DNA from 4 places in the Bacillus sp. JZ34 genome. Region 1 is predicted to be linked to each of the others. Evidence: riboswitches for the same ligand, from Rfam matches in the RefSeq annotation. Region 1 holds a riboswitch; each other region holds the start of a gene.

Evidence for each region. A riboswitch is a leader RNA that binds a small molecule or an ion and turns the genes downstream of it on or off. The one in region 1 is predicted to bind thiamine pyrophosphate.
Region 2: another riboswitch for thiamine pyrophosphate. It lies ahead of thiC (phosphomethylpyrimidine synthase ThiC); the one in region 1 lies ahead of tenA (thiaminase II).
Region 3: another riboswitch for thiamine pyrophosphate. It lies ahead of thiT (energy-coupled thiamine transporter ThiT); the one in region 1 lies ahead of tenA (thiaminase II).
Region 4: another riboswitch for thiamine pyrophosphate. It lies ahead of tenA (thiaminase II); the one in region 1 lies ahead of tenA (thiaminase II).

What each region holds. Positions count from the first base shown of each region.
Region 1 covers NZ_CP096403.1:169,391-173,958, forward strand. Annotated here, with positions in the region: gene aceB (malate synthase A) at 1-902, shown strand, start outside; gene aceA (isocitrate lyase) at 917-2,188, shown strand; gene M1D90_RS00820 (hypothetical protein) at 2,239-2,397, opposite strand; TPP riboswitch at 2,602-2,706, shown strand; gene tenA (thiaminase II) at 2,820-3,506, shown strand; gene M1D90_RS00830 (ECF transporter S component) at 3,503-4,102, shown strand; gene M1D90_RS00835 (ABC transporter ATP-binding protein) at 4,077-4,568, shown strand, end outside.
Region 2 covers NZ_CP096403.1:3,392,601-3,397,168, reverse strand. Annotated here, with positions in the region: gene M1D90_RS17325 (M14 family metallopeptidase) at 1-301, shown strand, start outside; gene M1D90_RS17320 (HXXEE domain-containing protein) at 523-1,038, opposite strand; gene M1D90_RS17315 (TetR/AcrR family transcriptional regulator) at 1,149-1,718, shown strand; gene aroD (type I 3-dehydroquinate dehydratase) at 1,846-2,610, shown strand; TPP riboswitch at 2,705-2,813, shown strand; gene thiC (phosphomethylpyrimidine synthase ThiC) at 2,962-4,568, shown strand, end outside.
Region 3 covers NZ_CP096403.1:1,046,184-1,050,751, forward strand. Annotated here, with positions in the region: gene M1D90_RS05210 (hypothetical protein) at 96-284, opposite strand; gene M1D90_RS05215 (processed acidic surface protein) at 464-1,459, shown strand; gene M1D90_RS05220 (class D sortase) at 1,566-2,123, shown strand; gene thiT (energy-coupled thiamine transporter ThiT) at 2,165-2,749, opposite strand; TPP riboswitch at 2,861-2,960, opposite strand; gene M1D90_RS05230 (GntR family transcriptional regulator) at 3,122-4,222, shown strand.
Region 4 covers NZ_CP096403.1:3,012,658-3,017,225, reverse strand. Annotated here, with positions in the region: gene M1D90_RS15330 (monovalent cation:proton antiporter family protein) at 53-1,897, shown strand; TPP riboswitch at 1,957-2,065, shown strand; gene tenA (thiaminase II) at 2,149-2,850, shown strand; gene tenI (thiazole tautomerase TenI) at 2,825-3,436, shown strand; gene thiO (glycine oxidase ThiO) at 3,420-4,529, shown strand; gene thiS (sulfur carrier protein ThiS) at 4,526-4,568, shown strand, end outside.

The sequences.
Region 1 (4,568 bases):
AAAACGACTTGCGCATTCCGCAGGGGATGATTAAAGCGACGGTTCTCGTTGAAACGATCCTGGCGGCTTTTGAAATGGATGAAATCCTCTATGAATTGAAGGAGCATTCAGCCGGACTTAACTGCGGCAGGTGGGATTATATTTTCAGCTTTATTAAGAAATTCAGGAACAGGGAAGACGTCATTCTTCCAGACCGCTCAGCCGTGACGATGACGGTTCCAAACATGAGGGCGTACTCCCTCTTGGCGATTCAAACGTGTCATAAACGCAACGTCCATGCGATCGGGGGAATGGCGGCGCAAATTCCCGCTAAAGACAAACCTGAGATCAATGAAGCCGCATTTGCCAAAATCCGCGAAGATAAGGAACGTGAAGTAAAAGACGGACATGACGGAACATGGATCGCGCATCCCGGCATGATTCAAACGGCGCTCGATGTATTCAATCAGCATATGCCGTCGGCGAACCAGATTCATAGAAAGCGGGAAGACGTAAAGGTCGAGGAAAAAGACTTGCTGGAAGTACCGCAAGGCCGGATTACAGAAGCAGGCGTCCGTACCAATATCAGCGCCGGCATCCGCTATTTAGCTTCATGGCTGTCGGGCAGAGGCGCCGCTCCGATCGACCACTTAATGGAGGACGCAGCAACGGCGGAGATTTCCAGAGCCCAGCTTTGGCAATGGATTCGCCATCCGAAAGGGGTTCTTGACGATGGCCGGAAAGTCAACGCCGAAATGGTCAAGATGATGAAAGAGGAAGAAATGCAGAAAATCTTCGAAGAAGCCGGCATAGAACGTTTTCGGAGCGGCCGGTTCGAAGAGGCCGGACAGTTATTTGAACAGCTGATTTTGGATGATGAATTCGCGGAATTTCTAACGATACCCGCTTATGAAAAAATATGATGGGGGAATGTGCGATGCTGAAAGAAAAACAACTCGCAGAAAGCTGGGAGCATGAAGAACGCTGGAAAGGGATCACAAGGCCGTATCAGGCGGCTGACGTTATTCGGCTGAGAGGCACGCTTGAGATTGAATACACGATTGCAAGGCGCGGCGCCGAAAAGCTATGGAAGCTTCTCCACACAGAGGATTTCGTCCCGGCGCTGGGCGCTTTGACCGGAAACCAAGCCATGCAGCAAGTAAAAGCCGGATTGAAAGCGATTTATTTAAGCGGTTGGCAGGTGGCTGCTGATGCCAATTTGTCAGGGAGCATGTATCCTGACCAAAGCCTTTATCCGGCAAACAGCGTGCCGGAAGTTGTCAAAAAAATTAACCGCACGCTGCAGCGCGCCGATCAAATCCATCATATGGAAGGGAAAGAAGACATCGATTGGTTTGCCCCGATTGTGGCCGACGCTGAAGCAGGCTTCGGCGGACAGCTGAATGTGTTCGAGCTGATGAAAGGTATGATTGAAGCCGGCGCCGCGGGAGTTCACTTTGAAGACCAGTTGTCGTCTGAGAAAAAGTGCGGGCATTTGGGCGGGAAAGTGCTGCTTCCGACGCAAACGGCGGTGCGTAATTTGATTGCCGCGCGCCTCGCCGCAGACGTGATGGGAGTCCCGACCATTCTTATTGCCCGTACGGACGCGAATGCGGCCGACCTGATCACAAGCGACGTCGATTCATATGATGCGCCGTTTTTGACGGGAGAGCGAACAGCGGAAGGGTTCTTCAAAACAAAGCCGGGTCTTGATCAGGCGATTGCGAGAGGTTTGGCGTATGCGCCGTATGCCGATTTGATCTGGTGTGAAACGTCTGAGCCGAATATTGAAGAAGCCCGCCGGTTTGCACAGGAGATCCATGAAAAATTCCCGAGCAAACTGCTCGCCTACAACTGCTCCCCTTCGTTCAACTGGAAGGCCAAACTGGATGACAACACCATCTTGAACTTCCAGAAACAGCTCAGTGAAATGGGCTATAAATTTCAATTTGTCACACTGGCAGGCTTCCACGCCTTAAACCACGGCATGTTTGAATTGGCCCGTCAATATAAACACCGCGGAATGGCGGCGTATTCTGATCTGCAGCAGGCCGAGTTTGCCAGCGAAGTCCACGGCTATACGGCGACAAGGCATCAGCGCGAAGTCGGAACGAGCTACTTTGATGAAGTCGCCCAGGTTGTGACAGGCGGGACTTCATCAACCACTGCACTGAAGGGATCGACTGAAGCGGAACAATTTCAATCCTAAAAACGTAAAAAGCCGCCCGTCATGGGGCGGCTTGCTTGTTGTCTATCAAGTTAGCAATTGACATCATTGGAAGGGGCGGTAAAAGGGTTTTCCCTAATAACAGTCAGTGTCTGATGATTCTTGTTGTTTCTTTTGGCCGGCCGGTTGTCTTTGCTGAAAGAATAGAACAAATACACAGCCATTGTCAAAATCAAGATAAACATCATCATAAATATCCCCTCCAAATTTTTTTGTCTTCACTATATTAGACGAACAAGCCCGCAAAAGGTTTCAGAAAATTAACATTTTTCCATAAATATTTTTACCCACCTCATCTTCTGTATGAAACCCGGCGGTTCTATACAAGAATAAAACTGAAAAACTCAGGTTGACATCATATTCATTGATGTGTAGAGTAAAAGTTAATGTAATAGGAAGTCCACTAGGGGAGCCGTAAGCCGGCTGAGACAAGAAGCGATCTTGGACCCTTTGAACCTGATCTAGTTCATACTAGCGGAGGGAAGTGGAGCCGGTGTCTTTATGATTTCATCATACAAAGGCCGCTCCATTTTGGGGCGGCTTTTTTGCGTAAAAAGCGGCTCGCTCCCCCTGTGCCTTCCTTATAAAACCGATTGCTGAGGAGGCTATCTACATGAGTTTTTCTGCAGAACTTCGCCGCGAGGCAAACCCTATTTTTGAAGCCATTTTTGAGCATCCGTTTGTATTGGGACTGGCGTCCGGCAAGCTGAAAAAGGAGCAGCTTATTCATTATGTGAAGCAAGATTACGAGTATTTGAACGCTTTTATTCAAATCTACGGAATTGCGATTTCCAAGTGTCAAAACCGGAAAGACATGGAGATGTTTCATGAGCAGATTTCATTTGTATTAAACAGCGAAGTGCACCCGCACAACAACCTGTGCCGGGCCGCGGGGGTGGAGTATGAATCTCTGCAGGGCTATCCGCTTGCGCCTTCTGCCCATCATTATATCCACCATATGCTGACGGCGGCGCACGAAGGCACGCTGGGAGAGATATTAGCCGCCTTGCTGCCTTGTCCGTGGACATATTGGGAGATCGGAAAAAAACTGATGATGGACGTTCAGCCTGACCCGTCGCATCCATTTTATGACTGGATCTGTTTTTACGGAGACAGAACCGATTCAATCACGACGAAGTTTTGCGCCCGCCTGGATGAATGGGCCGAAACAGCGGGCAAGGCTGAAAAAGAAAAAATGAAGGAGCTTTTTTTGCAAAGCTGTCAGCTTGAATACGGCTTTTGGGAGATGGCTTATACAGTTGAAGATTGGCCTGTGGAAATGGAGGCGGTGAGACGATGAATTGGAACATGAAAGAAGTCGTGATGGCAGTGATCTTGTCCGTTGCATGCGGCGTCATTTACTTAGGATGGTCCACCTTGTGGATCCCTGTTTCAGCTATTGTCGGGCCTGTCGGAGCGAACTTTATGTTCGGCATTTGGGTGATCGCCAGCCCGATTGTCGCTTATATCATCCGTAAACCGGGTGCGGCGCTGATTGCCGAGACGGCAGCTGCGGCGGTCGAACTGCTGACCGGAAGCCACTTTGGACTGTCAGCATTATTAATCGGTGTGTTCCAGGGAGCCGGTGCGGAAATCGCGTTTGCGATCTTTCGCTATAAGCGTTATAACTTGTTTACCCTTATGCTTTCCGGTGCGCTTGCCGCGGTCGGAAGCATGACATACAGCCTGATGGCGAACGGTTTTGCCTACTATACGACGCAAACGCTGATCATGACGCTTATCATCCAAATCATCAGCGGCATTGTACTCGGCGGCTGGCTGGCAAAAGCCGTTGTCGAAGCGCTTGCGAAAACGGGAGTCCTGAATCAGTATGAGATCATGAAGGAACAGCGGAAGAAGGATGATGCCGATGCGTTCATTTCTCGGATGCAGTAACCTTTCCGTCCGTTTTTATCATCGTCCTGAAACAGTCCTAGACCGGGTCTCGCTGTCGATTGGGCAGGGAGAAAAAGTGCTGATACTCGGTCCGAGCGGAAGCGGCAAATCGACACTGTTGTCCGTGCTTTCCGGCATCATTCCTGAACATGTCGAAGCTGAGGTCAGCGGAGAGGTCAATCGCAGAAAGAGCGCCGGCGTTATGTTTCAGGATCCGGATTCGCAGTTCTGCATGCTTCATGTTGATGAGGAAATCGCTTTTAGCCTAGAAAACCGGTCTGTCTCCCCAAAAGATATGGACGGCATCATCTCGGAGCTGATGGAGCAAGTCGGATTAAAGATAGATAAGAAAACGCCGATCGAAACCTTGTCAGGCGGTATGAAGCAGAGACTGGCATTAGCGTGCCTGCTCGCTCTGGAGCCTGAAGTGCTGTTTTTTGACGAGCCGACGGCGCAGCTGGACCCG
Region 2 (4,568 bases), 1.2 Mb from region 1:
ACAGGAATATTTCTACACAGTCACTGGTTCTTATATTACCGCTGTTCCTAAAACGGCAAAAGTGCTTGCGGTGATTGCTGATGAAGATCACTTCTTCAAGGCAGGCTGGTGGCCTGGACATGATGCTGCCAAAGGAAAGATTATGGCTTTCACGTATAAAGATAACAACAAGAACTTAACTGTTTTCGCTAACGATCTAACCAATGACGATCATCCGCAGCATCAATATCGGTTGCTGGCGAATTCGATTTTCAATGCCGGTCCCGGAAAAACCGAAAATGCTCCATCATCAAAACGATGAGAGGCTGGACAGCTGAAGTGCAAGCGGCTCCCGCAGTGGAGGCGCCTCTAAACAGCTGGATAGACAAGCTTTGGAACGAACATTGAACCATCGTTAGCAGTGCCATGATTTTAGATCATGCTGCCTTTCTTTTGAAGGGCAGTTTTTTCGTGTCTGACGGGTCTCCATCGTTTGCTTTGCTTCTAGTCAAAGGGCCGGAAGCTTCCGTAAGTGCCTGCTTTTCATGTGCGGCCATATGCTTCCAGCCTTTCTTGAATCTTTCCCATTTTTTTATGCAGAAACTTAAGGTTAAAAAAGACGATAAGTGTTCCGGATATGGCTGATAAGATCATTGCAGGAAAACTGAATTTTTCTATCTCTGCGGCAGCGGTCAGCAGATAGCAACAAAATGGCAGCATAAAGATCGACGTTAATATGCCGGGTACATAATGTTTAAATGTGAACCATAGGACGATATGAACAAGGAAATGAACAGTAAAAGCAAAAAAGAAACCAAACCAGATAATATATTGATTAAAATAAATACTGAGAACAGTTACACCAACAGCTAGAATAAATTCTTCGAGCACAGCGCAAACAAAAGAAGCGGTTTTGGCATGGCCGAATGGAGCTTTTTTCAGTTGTTTCAGCTTGCTTCGATATCTTTTGCCCCATGCCTCGACCATCACCATCTCTTCAAAATCATGCAGTATAAATAAGATCGGCAGCATCCAAGCCATAAATTGCATGTTTTCCATTTACATTCCCCCCTCTTATGTGCCACAATTGTGACATTTCATAGAGAACAAAGTCAATGAGCCAACGAAAAGTGCTACATTGCCATAAAAAGTGCGACAGGAGAGAGAATATGAAGCAAATGCCCTCAAAAACAGCTCAGCAATCTAAAAGCTGGCTGACGCTATCATTGTTGGAGCTTATGAAGGAAAAAAGCTTTTCAGACATCACCATTACAGAGATAGCGGAAAAAGCGCAGCTTGACAGAAGAACATTTTATCGGCATTTCCATTCAAAAAAAGATATATTAGACCGCTATTTTGAGCAGCTTTGCAGTGAGTATTCCAATTACATTGTTCAGGAAAAACATATTGACTTATCCAGTCTTGGACATGCATACTTCAACTTTTGGAGCCGACATGCCGATTTTTTACAAGCCCTTTATCAGAACCATTTGTTTTATTTGATTGTTGAGAAATATAATGAACTTCTACCGGATCTTCATAAAAAATTTAAAGAAGAAACCTTTCATTTTAAAAGCAAAATCGACTTGGAGTACGGGCTTTCATTCAGCGCAGGGGGCTTTTGGAACATCCTTTCAAAATGGTTTGAGAGAGGCCGGAAGGAAACTCCTGAAGAAATGAGTCATATTCTGCAAGGAATAGTAGATTCATTTTTAAACAAGCAAGCTATCGAAAGGTGATCTCATGTTGGTATATAAGTGCTTTAAGTGTTTAGCCTTCTTTCTTAATTTCTGCTTGTGCTTACGGCCAATCTTCGGTACCGTTAATGCAAAGACCCTTGTAATATAGAGAACAGGAGTGAGGCCGTTGTTGAATACGGTGAAGATCAGAGGGGTGGCCATCGGAGAAGGAGCCCCGAAAATTTGCGTGCCGCTCATCGGAAAAACGCATGAACAATTGAAAGAAGAAGCTGCTTTTCTTCTATCGATTAATCCGGATCTTGCCGAATGGCGGGCGGATTTTTTTGAGGATGTCGAAGACGTTGACAAAGTGAAAAAGGTATTGGCTGACATCCGGGAGATCTTAAAGGATATCCCGTTGATATTTACATTTCGCAGCGCGGAGGAAGGCGGCGAAAAAGAAGTCAGTAAGGAATTTTACTTTTCCTTGAATCATGCCGTAGTCAAAACAGGGCTGGCAGATGTGATTGATGTCGAGCTGTTCAATGAAGAGCATCATGTGGAAAAACTGGTTCAAGCGGCTCATATGCAACATGTCTTTGTCATTATATCCAACCACGATTTCGGGAAGACGCCGAGAGCGGAAGAGATCGTTTCCCGTCTCCGAAAAGCCCAGGATCTTGGCGCCGATTTCCCTAAGATCGCGGTGATGCCTGAAACACCGGCAGATGTGCTGGTGTTGCTTGAGGCGACTCATATGATGCATGAGCGGTATGCGAAGCGGCCGATTATCACGATGTCGATGGCCGGAAAAGGCTTGATCAGCCGGCTCGCCGGAGAGGTATTTGGCTCGGCCGTGACGTTCGGCGCAGCGAAAAAAGCATCCGCACCTGGCCAAATTGAGGCGACGGATTTGAAACATATACTTGATGTGCTTCATCGCAATTTATAATAATTGGGTGTGCCGCTATAGTGAAAAAGATTCATATATTTTTCCATCCTTTTCACTTGCTAAATCGGTGTGTTACGATAAAAAATGAATTGAATAGCTTTACTAGGGGTGCCCGACTGCGGGCTGAGAGAGAAACATGTGTTTCTTAACCCTTTGGACCTGATCTGGTTCGTACCAGCGTGGGGAAGTAAAAAGGATTCGGGAGAAGATGGGGAATGGGTATGGTCCGTCTGTCTTCCAGTGATTTTACTGACTGTAAAACCAGGTTCATCATATGAGCCTGGTTTTTTTGTGCTGGTGCTGTTCCGGAGTTTCGTCCTGATCAATTTTTTAGAGGGGAAGGATTTTTACATGAAACAGGAGTCAGTACAGCAAAAAAACATCTCGATTATGTCAAGTTTTTCAGGGAGCCGCAAAGTGTATGTCGAAGGGGCGCGACCTGACATTCAAGTGCCGATGAGAGAAATTTCGCTAAGTCCGACGACGGGTTCATTTGGCGCCGAAGAAAATCAGCCTGTCCGCGTCTACGACACGAGCGGTCCCTATACGGACGCGAATGCAGAGGTTGATATTCTGAAGGGGCTGAAACCTTTGCGGGCGACCTGGATCAGGGAGCGCGGCGATACCGAAGAATATGAAGGCAGAGAAATCAGACCGGAGGATAACGGCTATAAAAGCAAAGAGAAAGCGAGCAACAGCTATCCAGGGTTGAAACGAAAACCGCTGCGCGCGAAAAAAAGTCAAAATGTCACCCAGCTGCATTACGCAAGAAAGGGGATCATTACGCCCGAGATGGAATTTATCGCGATCCGAGAGCATGTATCTCCCGAATTTGTTCGTGATGAAGTGGCAAGCGGACGGGCGATTATTCCGTCAAATATCAACCATCCGGAAAGCGAACCGATGATTATCGGCCGCAACTTCCACGTGAAAATCAATGCCAACATCGGCAATTCCGCTGTCACCTCTTCGATTGAAGAAGAAGTAGAAAAAATGACATGGGCCATCCGCTGGGGCGCCGATACGATGATGGACTTGTCCACAGGTAAAGATATTCATACAACGAGGGAGTGGATCATCCGCAATTGTCCAGTTCCTGTAGGGACTGTGCCAATTTATCAGGCGCTTGAAAAAGTAAACGGCGTCGCGGAAGATCTCACTTGGGAGATTTACCGCGATACATTAATCGAGCAGGCTGAGCAAGGCGTTGATTATTTTACGATTCATGCCGGCGTCCTTCTTCGGTATGTGCCGCTGACGGCAAAGCGCGTCACTGGAATCGTATCCCGCGGCGGGGCAATTATGGCGCAATGGTGTTTGGCTCATCATGAGGAAAGCTTTCTGTACACTCATTTTGAAGAGATTTGCGAGATTATGAAAACATACGATATCGCATTTTCGCTCGGGGACGGCCTTCGGCCCGGCTCGATTGCGGATGCGAATGATGAGGCCCAATTTGCCGAATTGGAGACGCTCGGCGAGCTGACGGAAATCGCCTGGAAGCATGATGTTCAAGTGATGATCGAAGGACCGGGACACGTGCCGATGCATAAAATTAAAGAGAATGTCGACAAGCAGATGGAAATTTGCAAAGAGGCGCCGTTTTACACGCTCGGCCCGCTGACGACCGATATTGCACCGGGCTACGATCATATTACATCAGCAATCGGAGCGGCGATGATCGGCTGGTACGGCACGGCCATGCTTTGCTATGTGACGCCGAAGGAGCATTTGGGACTGCCGAACAAAGACGATGTCCGCGAAGGCGTCATAACATACAAAATCGCGGCCCATGCGGCTGACCTTGCCAAAGGGCACCCCGGCGCGCAAATCCGCGATGACGCGCTTTCGAAGGCGCGCTTTGAATTCCGCTGGCGGGACCAGTTCAATTTGTCGCTCGATCCGGAAAGAGCGCTTGAATACCATGATGAAACCCTTCCGGCGGAAGGCGCCAAAAC
Region 3 (4,568 bases), 880 kb from region 1:
TGTAAATTGAAGTTCTATTAATCATAGCATAAACTGCTGCCGTCTGTGAATAACGCTGAAATGCAAGTTCGCCGGTGAAAAGTTCATTTCTGAAATTAAATCGTCATTTTCCAAAAAAAGTGCGCGAAAAAAGCGAAAACCGCGCCAAGCGGAATACAGGAGATCATTGCGGTTCCGTTGACCAGCCCGTCAGCTCCGCTTATTTTCAGGGCTTCCCGGTAGCCTATTAAAAAGTGGATGATCGATAGGACGTAACATAAGAGCATCATATAGTAAGGGTTCATTTGCATACCTCCTCTATTCGCTTTACTATATTACATTCAATAGAGGGGAAGATTATGCCTGTTTAAACAGGAAAAAGAACAAAATATTATAGACGAAAAGATTTTCAATTACAATACATGTTTTTAAAAATATTTCCACTATAATCAAAATGAAAGATAAATTTAGGGGGTCATAAGAAATGAAAAAAAGGCTGATGTCACTATTGGTCTGCATCCTGGTTTTAGTGCCGGCAGCTGGTGCTTTTGCCGCGCCGAAACAGGCCGAGCTTCAAGAGTATCTTGAAGAAATAGGAATGACAGAAAAAGAATTGGAAGCTTATTTACAGGATACATATGATGAAAGTTTAAAAGATTTTGAGTCGGTGGAAGAGTTGAAAGATTTTTTAGGGGAAAGACTGACTAATCAACTTTTGGCATCCTATTTAAAAGAATACGGATTGAGCGAAAAAGAAGCGGCTGACCTTTTTGTTGAAAATGGCTATATGGAAAGCGGCCAAAACATTCTCGACGTGTTTATGTTTGAATACGAATTGGATGATGCGCTTTTCACTGTGACATATGAAGAAGACGATTTTCAGATCGGGAACCTGTTTCAAGAATTGGGTGTGGATGATCAGGAGTGGGAAAGGCTCGTGAATCATCTCCGAAAGGTGCGCGATAAAAATCCAAACCTTGAAAATGATTTGATGGCTCTTGGAGAACGTCTTGAAGCGGTAGCCGATTTCGAGTCTGTATCAGAGCTGTCAGCTCAGGATATCGCTGAAATGCTATCCATTTTAAACGATCTTCAGAAGACGCTTGAAGTGAAAACAAAATACTATCTTGTTAAAGACGGAAAGAAAAAAGAAGTGTCTTTGACAACGCTTGTCAGCGCGGAAGATCTGAAGGGAGCAAGCCTTCTGGTGGAAGTATACGATCTGCAAGGCAACTTCATTTTGGATGTATTGCTGACGCCTGACATGATCGGATCTGATTTAATTCATGATACAGGGTCAAAAGTGAAGCAAACCCAAACGGCTGTCAAACATGATTCAAAGCCATCTCATGTGAAAAAGACGGTTAAAGGTGCAAAGCTTCCAAAGACAGCCGGGCATTACGCGGAATGGTCGATCTTAGGCGCCGTTCTGATGTTTGGCGGATTCTTCATGATCAGAAGGCTTCGCAAAGCGGCTTAACATGTCACTTCCCATTCTAATTATGTAGAGAATGGGAAGTTTTTATAAGGAGTGAAAGGAAATTAAGGCACATCGAAAAAAAATCATCTGGCTCGCAGCTATTGTGATGGTTGTGTGCGGCGCTTATTTTACAACAACGAATGTGTTCAAGTTAATGCACGGCTACGCTCTTTTTTCATTTCAGCAGATGAAAGAAGAAGAAAAGCCTGAAAAACCTCCGATTCAGACGGCGAAAAAAGAAAAAACGGTGATTGATCAAACATTTAAAACCGGGGAGAAAATCGGTGATCTTGTCATTCCGAAAATCAATGCAAGGATTCCTATATATCACGGGACAGATGAAGACGAGCTGCAAAAAGGCGTGGGCCATTTCGCTGGTTCCGTTCTGCCTGGAGAAGATGACAACTCGGTTTTATCAGGCCACCGGGATACGGTTTTCCGAAAACTCGGCCGAGTGGGGAAGGGCGATCAGTTAATTGTTGAAGCTTCCTACGGAACTTTTACATACAAAGTGAAAAAGGTGCGGATCGTGGATGCGGATGACCGGACGGTGATTGTACCAAAGCCGAGAGCAACATTGACGGTTTCCACCTGCTATCCTTTTGACTTTATCGGTTCAGCACCGGAGCGGTATATATTGGTCGCAGATTTGATTAAATCATAAAAAAACAGCGGAATCTCAGGCGAGTCCGCTGTTTTTTTATGCTATCTCATGTCTGATCTGTTTTCCAGGAGTTTTGGCGCGGTTAGCAGCAGTAAACAAAGGACAATTGTGCAGACAATGAAAGACGGAAGCATATATGTTCCATTATATACCAAGGAATAAATCCATACCGGAGTGCCTTCAGGCGCATAGTTTCCAAAAAAGACAGCGCCGCTGATGACATGAGCGAGAAATTTCAGTCCGCTTCCGAGAAAGACGGCCAGCGTAACATAGAAAATGATCTTTCCTTTTTGTTTCTCGATTGAAGCGTTTCTGATCGATCCGGCAAAAAAGCCGCCGATACCCGCGGCCGTAGGCGCGATAAAATAATCAAGAAGAAGCTGCAGAGGATGATAAACGTAAAATCCTCCAGTGACAAACTGAAGCAATCCGGCTAAAAACCCGGTTGCCAGCCCTGCCTTCAGCCCCCATCTAAAGGAAATCAGGAAGATCGGAATCATCATGACTGCGATTGAACCGCCTTGAGGCATTTTTAAAAACATTCCGGACACCATATCAAGTATAAGTGCTATTCCTGTCATAAACGCAATTTCAATCAGCTGTACAAGTTGTTTAGATTGATTCATCATAACCCTCACTTTTGATGAACAAAGGGATACTGGACTTCTTTCCCAATAAAAAAAGCAATGCGGGGAAGGAGTAGGAAAGTTTTCCACGCACTGCTTTGGATGCAATTAGAAATGACTTTGCCACATCCCTACGCCAGCGTTAACTAACAGGTTCAAAGGGTCAGAACGGTCGTTCACTCTCAGCCTCGAGGCTCCCCTTGTGGTCATCAAGTTATTTAGTTATATTCTACTATACTAAAAAAAGAAACGGACGACAAGCTGATTTTTCGAAAAATTTTGCTTAATTTCTCCAATATGTAGCAATGCAAACATCTTTTCCTTTATAATAGAACGTATTCGTACGTACAAGATCAGTAAAGGGTTGATCTGATGAGTGAACCTACAAAATACAGCATGGTGAAAAATAAAATTAAATCGTGGATATATGAAGGCAAAGTGAAGCCGGGGGAAAAAATTCATTCGGAAAACGAATTGATGAAAATATTTGATGTAAGCAGGCACACGATCCGGCAAGCGATTGGCGACCTTGTTCATGAAGGGCTTTTATACAGAGAGCAGGGCTCAGGGACGTATTGCTCTCACCGTCTTCAGCTTTCTGAAAAAGGAAGGGAAAGAAATAAGATGATCGGGGTTATTACGACTTACCTTTCGGATTACATTTTTCCTTCTATTATAAGAGGAATCGAATCGTCACTGTCCAGCGAAGGATACACCCTTGTCGTCGCGAGCACCAATAATGACATTGAAAAAGAAAAACAATGCCTTGTGAATATGCTCGATAAAAAAATTGCTGGGTTGATCGTGGAGCCGACGAAAACAGGAAGCTTTAACCCGAATTTAAGTTACTATCTGACGCTTGAACAACATCATATTCCGTATTTGATGATCAACCAATTTTATCAGGAGCTAAATCCACCCCATTTCATTTTGGATGATGAACACGGCGGCTTTATCGCCACTGAGCATTTGATTAAACTCGGCCATGAAAAAGTGTTCGGTTTCTTTAAACAGGACGATATGCAGGGCGCCAACCGGATGAAAGGATTTATCCGTGCTTTCAGAGAAAACGGCTTGTCGTTTTACCCTGAAATGGTCGTGACGTACACAACAGAGAACAAAAAACAAAAAACGATAGCTGAAGCCAGGAAGCGGCTTTCTTCATCAGACCGTCCGACTGCCATATTCTGCTATAATGACGAGATAGCGCTTTTGGTGTTGGATGTCGTGAGGGAATTCGGTTTGAAAGTGCCGGAAGACATTTCGATTGTCGGATATGACAACTCACATTTGAGCGAGGCATCTGAAGTGAAGCTGACGTCAGTCACTCATCCGAAAATGCAGATGGGGATTGAGGCGGCAAAATGGATGATTGCCAAAGTTGAGGGACGCAACACGAATCAGCTTGAACATTCCACCGTCTACAAACCTGAACTGGTTGTCAGACATTCGACCGCCAAGCTGAAAAGGTAGGCTGCACAATCTTTATCCGCCAACCAGCGTGAATGAAAATGAGAAGAATATATATTCTGTTACAAAGCTCCGGAATGAGGAGCTTTTTATTCAAGTAAAAGCTGATAACGGAGAGTTTAATGTTATCCTCGAAGCTTTGGACCATGTGCAGCTTTAGCAAATCAATTTTTAAAGACCGCTGTATACTTTTATATAGAAGAAAGCAGTAAGAAGAAATAAATGCTGTCAACTGCCGGAGGTCGAGATGATCAGGAATCATCTGAGTCCAAATCATTTGATTATTATTTTTTTAAAAAAGCTATTGTGCAAAACGAAAATAGATGTTATATTAGTATCCGCCCCTAAA
Region 4 (4,568 bases), 1.6 Mb from region 1:
AAAGGGAACGCTAATCATACCCGGAAACCGGTTTTAGAGGAGGTACCAGTTTATGGAGCACACATCTGTCTCATCTTTAGTTGTCGTACTGATTATCGCATTTTTAACGCCCATCCTGCTGCACCGTTTCAGGTTAAGCATACCGGTGGTTGTCGCTGAAATTATCATGGGTCTTATTATCGGAAAAAGCGGGTTCGATCTGGTCGCCCAGCACGATACATGGCTCGAAACTTTATCGATGCTCGGATTTATCTTTTTAATGTTTTTAAGCGGGCTTGAAATCGATTTTTCCGCATTTGAAAAAGGAAAGAAAAAGCAGCTGCTTCCAAGCGGAAAGGAAGCGCCGAATACATTTAAAACGGCTTCGGTCATCTTTATTGCCGTCTTTATTTTATCGCTCGGCCTTTCTTACAGCTTTGTCATGGCAGGATTTATTGACAACGCCTTTTTAATGACGCTGATCATTTCGACAATTTCGCTCGGGGTTGTCGTTCCGACGCTGAAAGAAGAGCGTCTCATGAAGACGAATATCGGCCAGATTATTTTGCTTGTCGCCGTCATTGCCGATCTTGTCACGATGATTCTGCTTGCAGTGTTCGCCTCAATCTACGGGGACGAAAACAGCAATATGTGGCTGCTGATGATCTTATTTGCCGCCGGCGTCGTTTTATACCTGTTCGGAAGGGTATTTAAAAAGCGGCCTTTTGTCGAAGTGCTGTCAAAAGGAACGATCCAGATCGGCACAAGGGCGATATTTACGCTGATCATCGTACTTGTGGCGCTGTCCGAGTCGCTCGGTGCAGAAAACATACTTGGCGCGTTTTTGGCCGGGGTGCTTGTTTCGCTGCTTTCGCCGAACAAGGAGCTCGTTCAGCAGCTCGATTCATTCGGATACGGATTCCTCATCCCGATCTTCTTTGTGATGACGGGCGTCAAATTGGACATTTGGTCGCTGTTTGGCAATCCGAAAATTTTAGTGATGATCCCGCTTCTGTTTGTGGCTCTGTTAATCAGCAAAGTCGTTCCGGTGCTGTTTTTGAAAAAGTGGTATGACATGAAAACCGTGCTGGCTTCCGGTTTTCTCCTGACTTCCACGCTTTCTTTGGTGATCGCGGCGACAACGATCGGCGAGCGCATCGGCGTCATTGACGCGCAGATGTCCGGCGCGCTGATTCTGGTCGCTGTCATTACATGCATCATCACACCGACCGGCTTTAAAAAATTAATGCCGAAAACGGAAAGCGAAAAAGAGAAAAAGACGATCACCTTTATCGGCGCAAATCAAATGACGCTGCCAGTCACGCTCGAACTTTCTCCGGAAGATTATCACGTCAGAATCCTGCATGTCCGGCAGGAAAAAAAGGAAGAAAATCTGGCGGACCCGGTGTTTGATGTTGAAGTTTTGCCTGATTATGAATACGAGACGCTTCAATCATTCGGCGTTTTCCAAACGGATATACTCGTCGTGGCCACTGGCAGCGAAGAGCGCAATACAGGGATCGCACTTTTTGCGAAGGAGCAGAAAGTCGCGAGAATTATCGCCAGCGCAGATTCTCCAGACGCCGAATCCAGACTGAAAGATAACGGAATTGATACATTCTCCATTCTGCTTTCTACAAAAACGCTGCTGCGCGCGCTTATCGAGGCGCCTGGCGTTATGAAACTCCTGACGAACCAGGATGCGTCGCTGTATCAGATCAATATGAGCAATGAGCGATTTGACGGTGTTCTGTTAAGGGAGTTTCCGTTTACGGGAGATGTTATCTTCGTCCGAATTTTCCGCGGGGTGGACAGCATCGTGCCCCACGGGGATACAAGGCTGCAATTGGGTGACAGGCTGATCGCCACCGGTTCGCGCGAATATATTGCGGAATTGAGAAAAACGCTTGGAGACTGATGCTTGACCATTTTGCAATTCGTGATAAGATAAAAGTATAAACTGAATGAACAAGAAATGTTTTCCACTAGGGGAGTCCTTGATAAGGGCTGAGATAAAAGTGTGACTTTTAGACCCTCATAACCTGAACAGGTTCAAACCTGCGTAGGGAAGTGGCACGGTATTTGAGTATGTATTTATGCAAATTCCAAACCACTTTCCTTGCGGGAAAGTGGTTTTTTTATGTTCAGAATCGAAGGAGGAGCCTCGAAATGAAGTTTTCAGAAGAATGTCGAAACAGCGCTGCAAAATGGTGGGAAGGCAGTTTTGTCCATCCGTTTATTCAAGGGATTGGAGACGGCACACTTCCGGTTGATCGATTTAAATACTATGTCATGCAGGATTCCTACTATTTGACCCACTTTGCCAAAGTCCAATCCTTTGGTGCGGCATATGCTCGCGATTTATATACGACAAGCCGGATGGCTGAACACGCGAAAGGCACATATGAAGCCGAGATGTCGCTCCATAGGAAATTCACCGATCTATTGGGAATCACAAAGGAAGAACTGGAGTCGTTTCAGCCGTCGCCGACAGCGTATGCGTACACATCGCATATGTACCGTTCTGTCGTGAGCGGCAGTTTTGCGGAAATACTGGCCGCTTTGCTTCCTTGCTATTGGCTCTATTATGACGTCGGTGAGACGTTAAAAACGTGCAGGCCTGACAGCGCGATTTATCAGGAATGGATCGCGACATACGGAGGCGACTGGTTTAAAGAACTTGTGACAGAACAGATCAACCGCTTCGATGAGCTGGCTGAAAACGCCGATGAGAAAACGCGCGCGAAGATGAAGGAGAACTTCGTCATCTCCAGCTTCTACGAATACAGCTTCTGGGATATGGCCTACCAAAAAGAAAGCTGGTCAAAAAGCGGGGTGGATCAGCTTGCATCTGCACGCGATCACCGATGACAAGCACTCTGTGGAAGAGCTTGCTGCAAAAATCATCTCGATTCAAAATGCCGTTGACTTTATCCATATCAGGGAAAGATCAAAAAAAGTAAGTGAAATATCAAGTTTAATCGACCGCCTTGCCGAAGAAGGGGTTGATAAGCGGAAACTGATCATCAACGACAGGGTTGATATCGCTTTGTTTCATCACATTCACCGGGTTCAGCTGCCTTCACACGGCTTTTCCGTCAAAAGTGTGAGGAGCCGTTTTCCGCATTTGAAAATCGGAAAGTCCGTCCATTCGCCAGAAGAAGCGGTTCAGGCTGAAACTGAAGGTGCAGATTACGTGCTGTTCGGCCACATTTTTGAAACGGACTGTAAAAAGGGCCGGAAAGGAAGAGGAGCTCTCAGTCTGGCTGAAGTGAAGGCGGCTGTCCGCATTCCGGTCATTGCGATCGGGGGTATCACCGAACAACGACTGGCGGAAGTCAAAATGGCAGACGGCATCGCCGTGATGTCGGGGATCTTTTCTCATGACAGACCGGATGAGGCGGCCGCGCGGCTTGCCTGTCTCGCGAAGGGAGATTCATATGAGAAAGCGCTATGATACGATCGTGATCGGCGGAGGCATCATCGGGACATCCATCGCTTACCATCTTGCGAAAGCGGGGAAAAAAACGGCCGTGTTTGAAAGCGGAGAAGTCGGCAAAAAAGCGACGAGCGCGGCGGCGGGCATGCTCGGCGCCCATGCGGAATGCGATAAACCCGGTACCTTTTTCGAATTTGCCAGAGTCAGCCAAAAAGCCTATCAGCGGCTGACGGGCGAATTGAAAGACATAAGCGGCATCGATATCAGAAAGCATGACGGAGGGATATTAAAGCTGGCATTTTCAGAAAGCGACCGCGAACACCTGATGCAAATGGCTGCACTGGATTCAGTGGAATGGCTTGAAGCCGCTGAAGTATATGAGCTGGAACCGCATGCCGGAAAAGGGATTCTCGGCGCTAATTTCATTCGGGACGACATCCATGTCGAACCGGCCGCAGTGTGCAGGGCATTTGCCAGGGGGGCCCGGATTCTCGGTGCCGAGGTCTTCGAGTTTACCCCCGTTTTATCGATCGAATCTGAAGCGGGGGCCGTCCGCGTCACTGCTGCTTCATGCACCGCGGAGGCGGAGCACGTTGTCATTGCAAGCGGTGTGTGGAGCGGTGCTTTCTTTAAACAGATCGGCATAGACAAAAGCTTTTATCCTGTCAAAGGGGAGTGCCTGTCTGTGTGGAATGACGGCATCCCTTTGACGAGGACGCTTTACCATGATCATTGCTACATCGTTCCGCGCCATAGCGGAAAGCTTGTCGTCGGCGCGACAATGAAGCCCGGGGATTGGAATGAACAGCCGGAACTTGGCGGAATCGAGGAGTTGATCCGAAAGGCCAAGTCGATGCTCCCTGACATTGAATCCATGAACATCGACCAATGCTGGGCCGGATTGCGCCCGGAAACAGGGGATGGCAATCCATATATCGGCAGACACCCTGAAAATGACCGGATATTGTTTGCTGCCGGACATTTCAGAAACGGCATCCTCCTGGCACCTGCAACCGGTGAGATGATAGCTGACATGATCCTCGGCAATCCGGTCAAAACAGAGTGGGCCGAGGCGTTTAAAGCGGAGCGAAAGGAGGCTGTGCACAGGTGAACATTCAGCTCAACGGCCGGAAAATAGAGTGGAGAGATG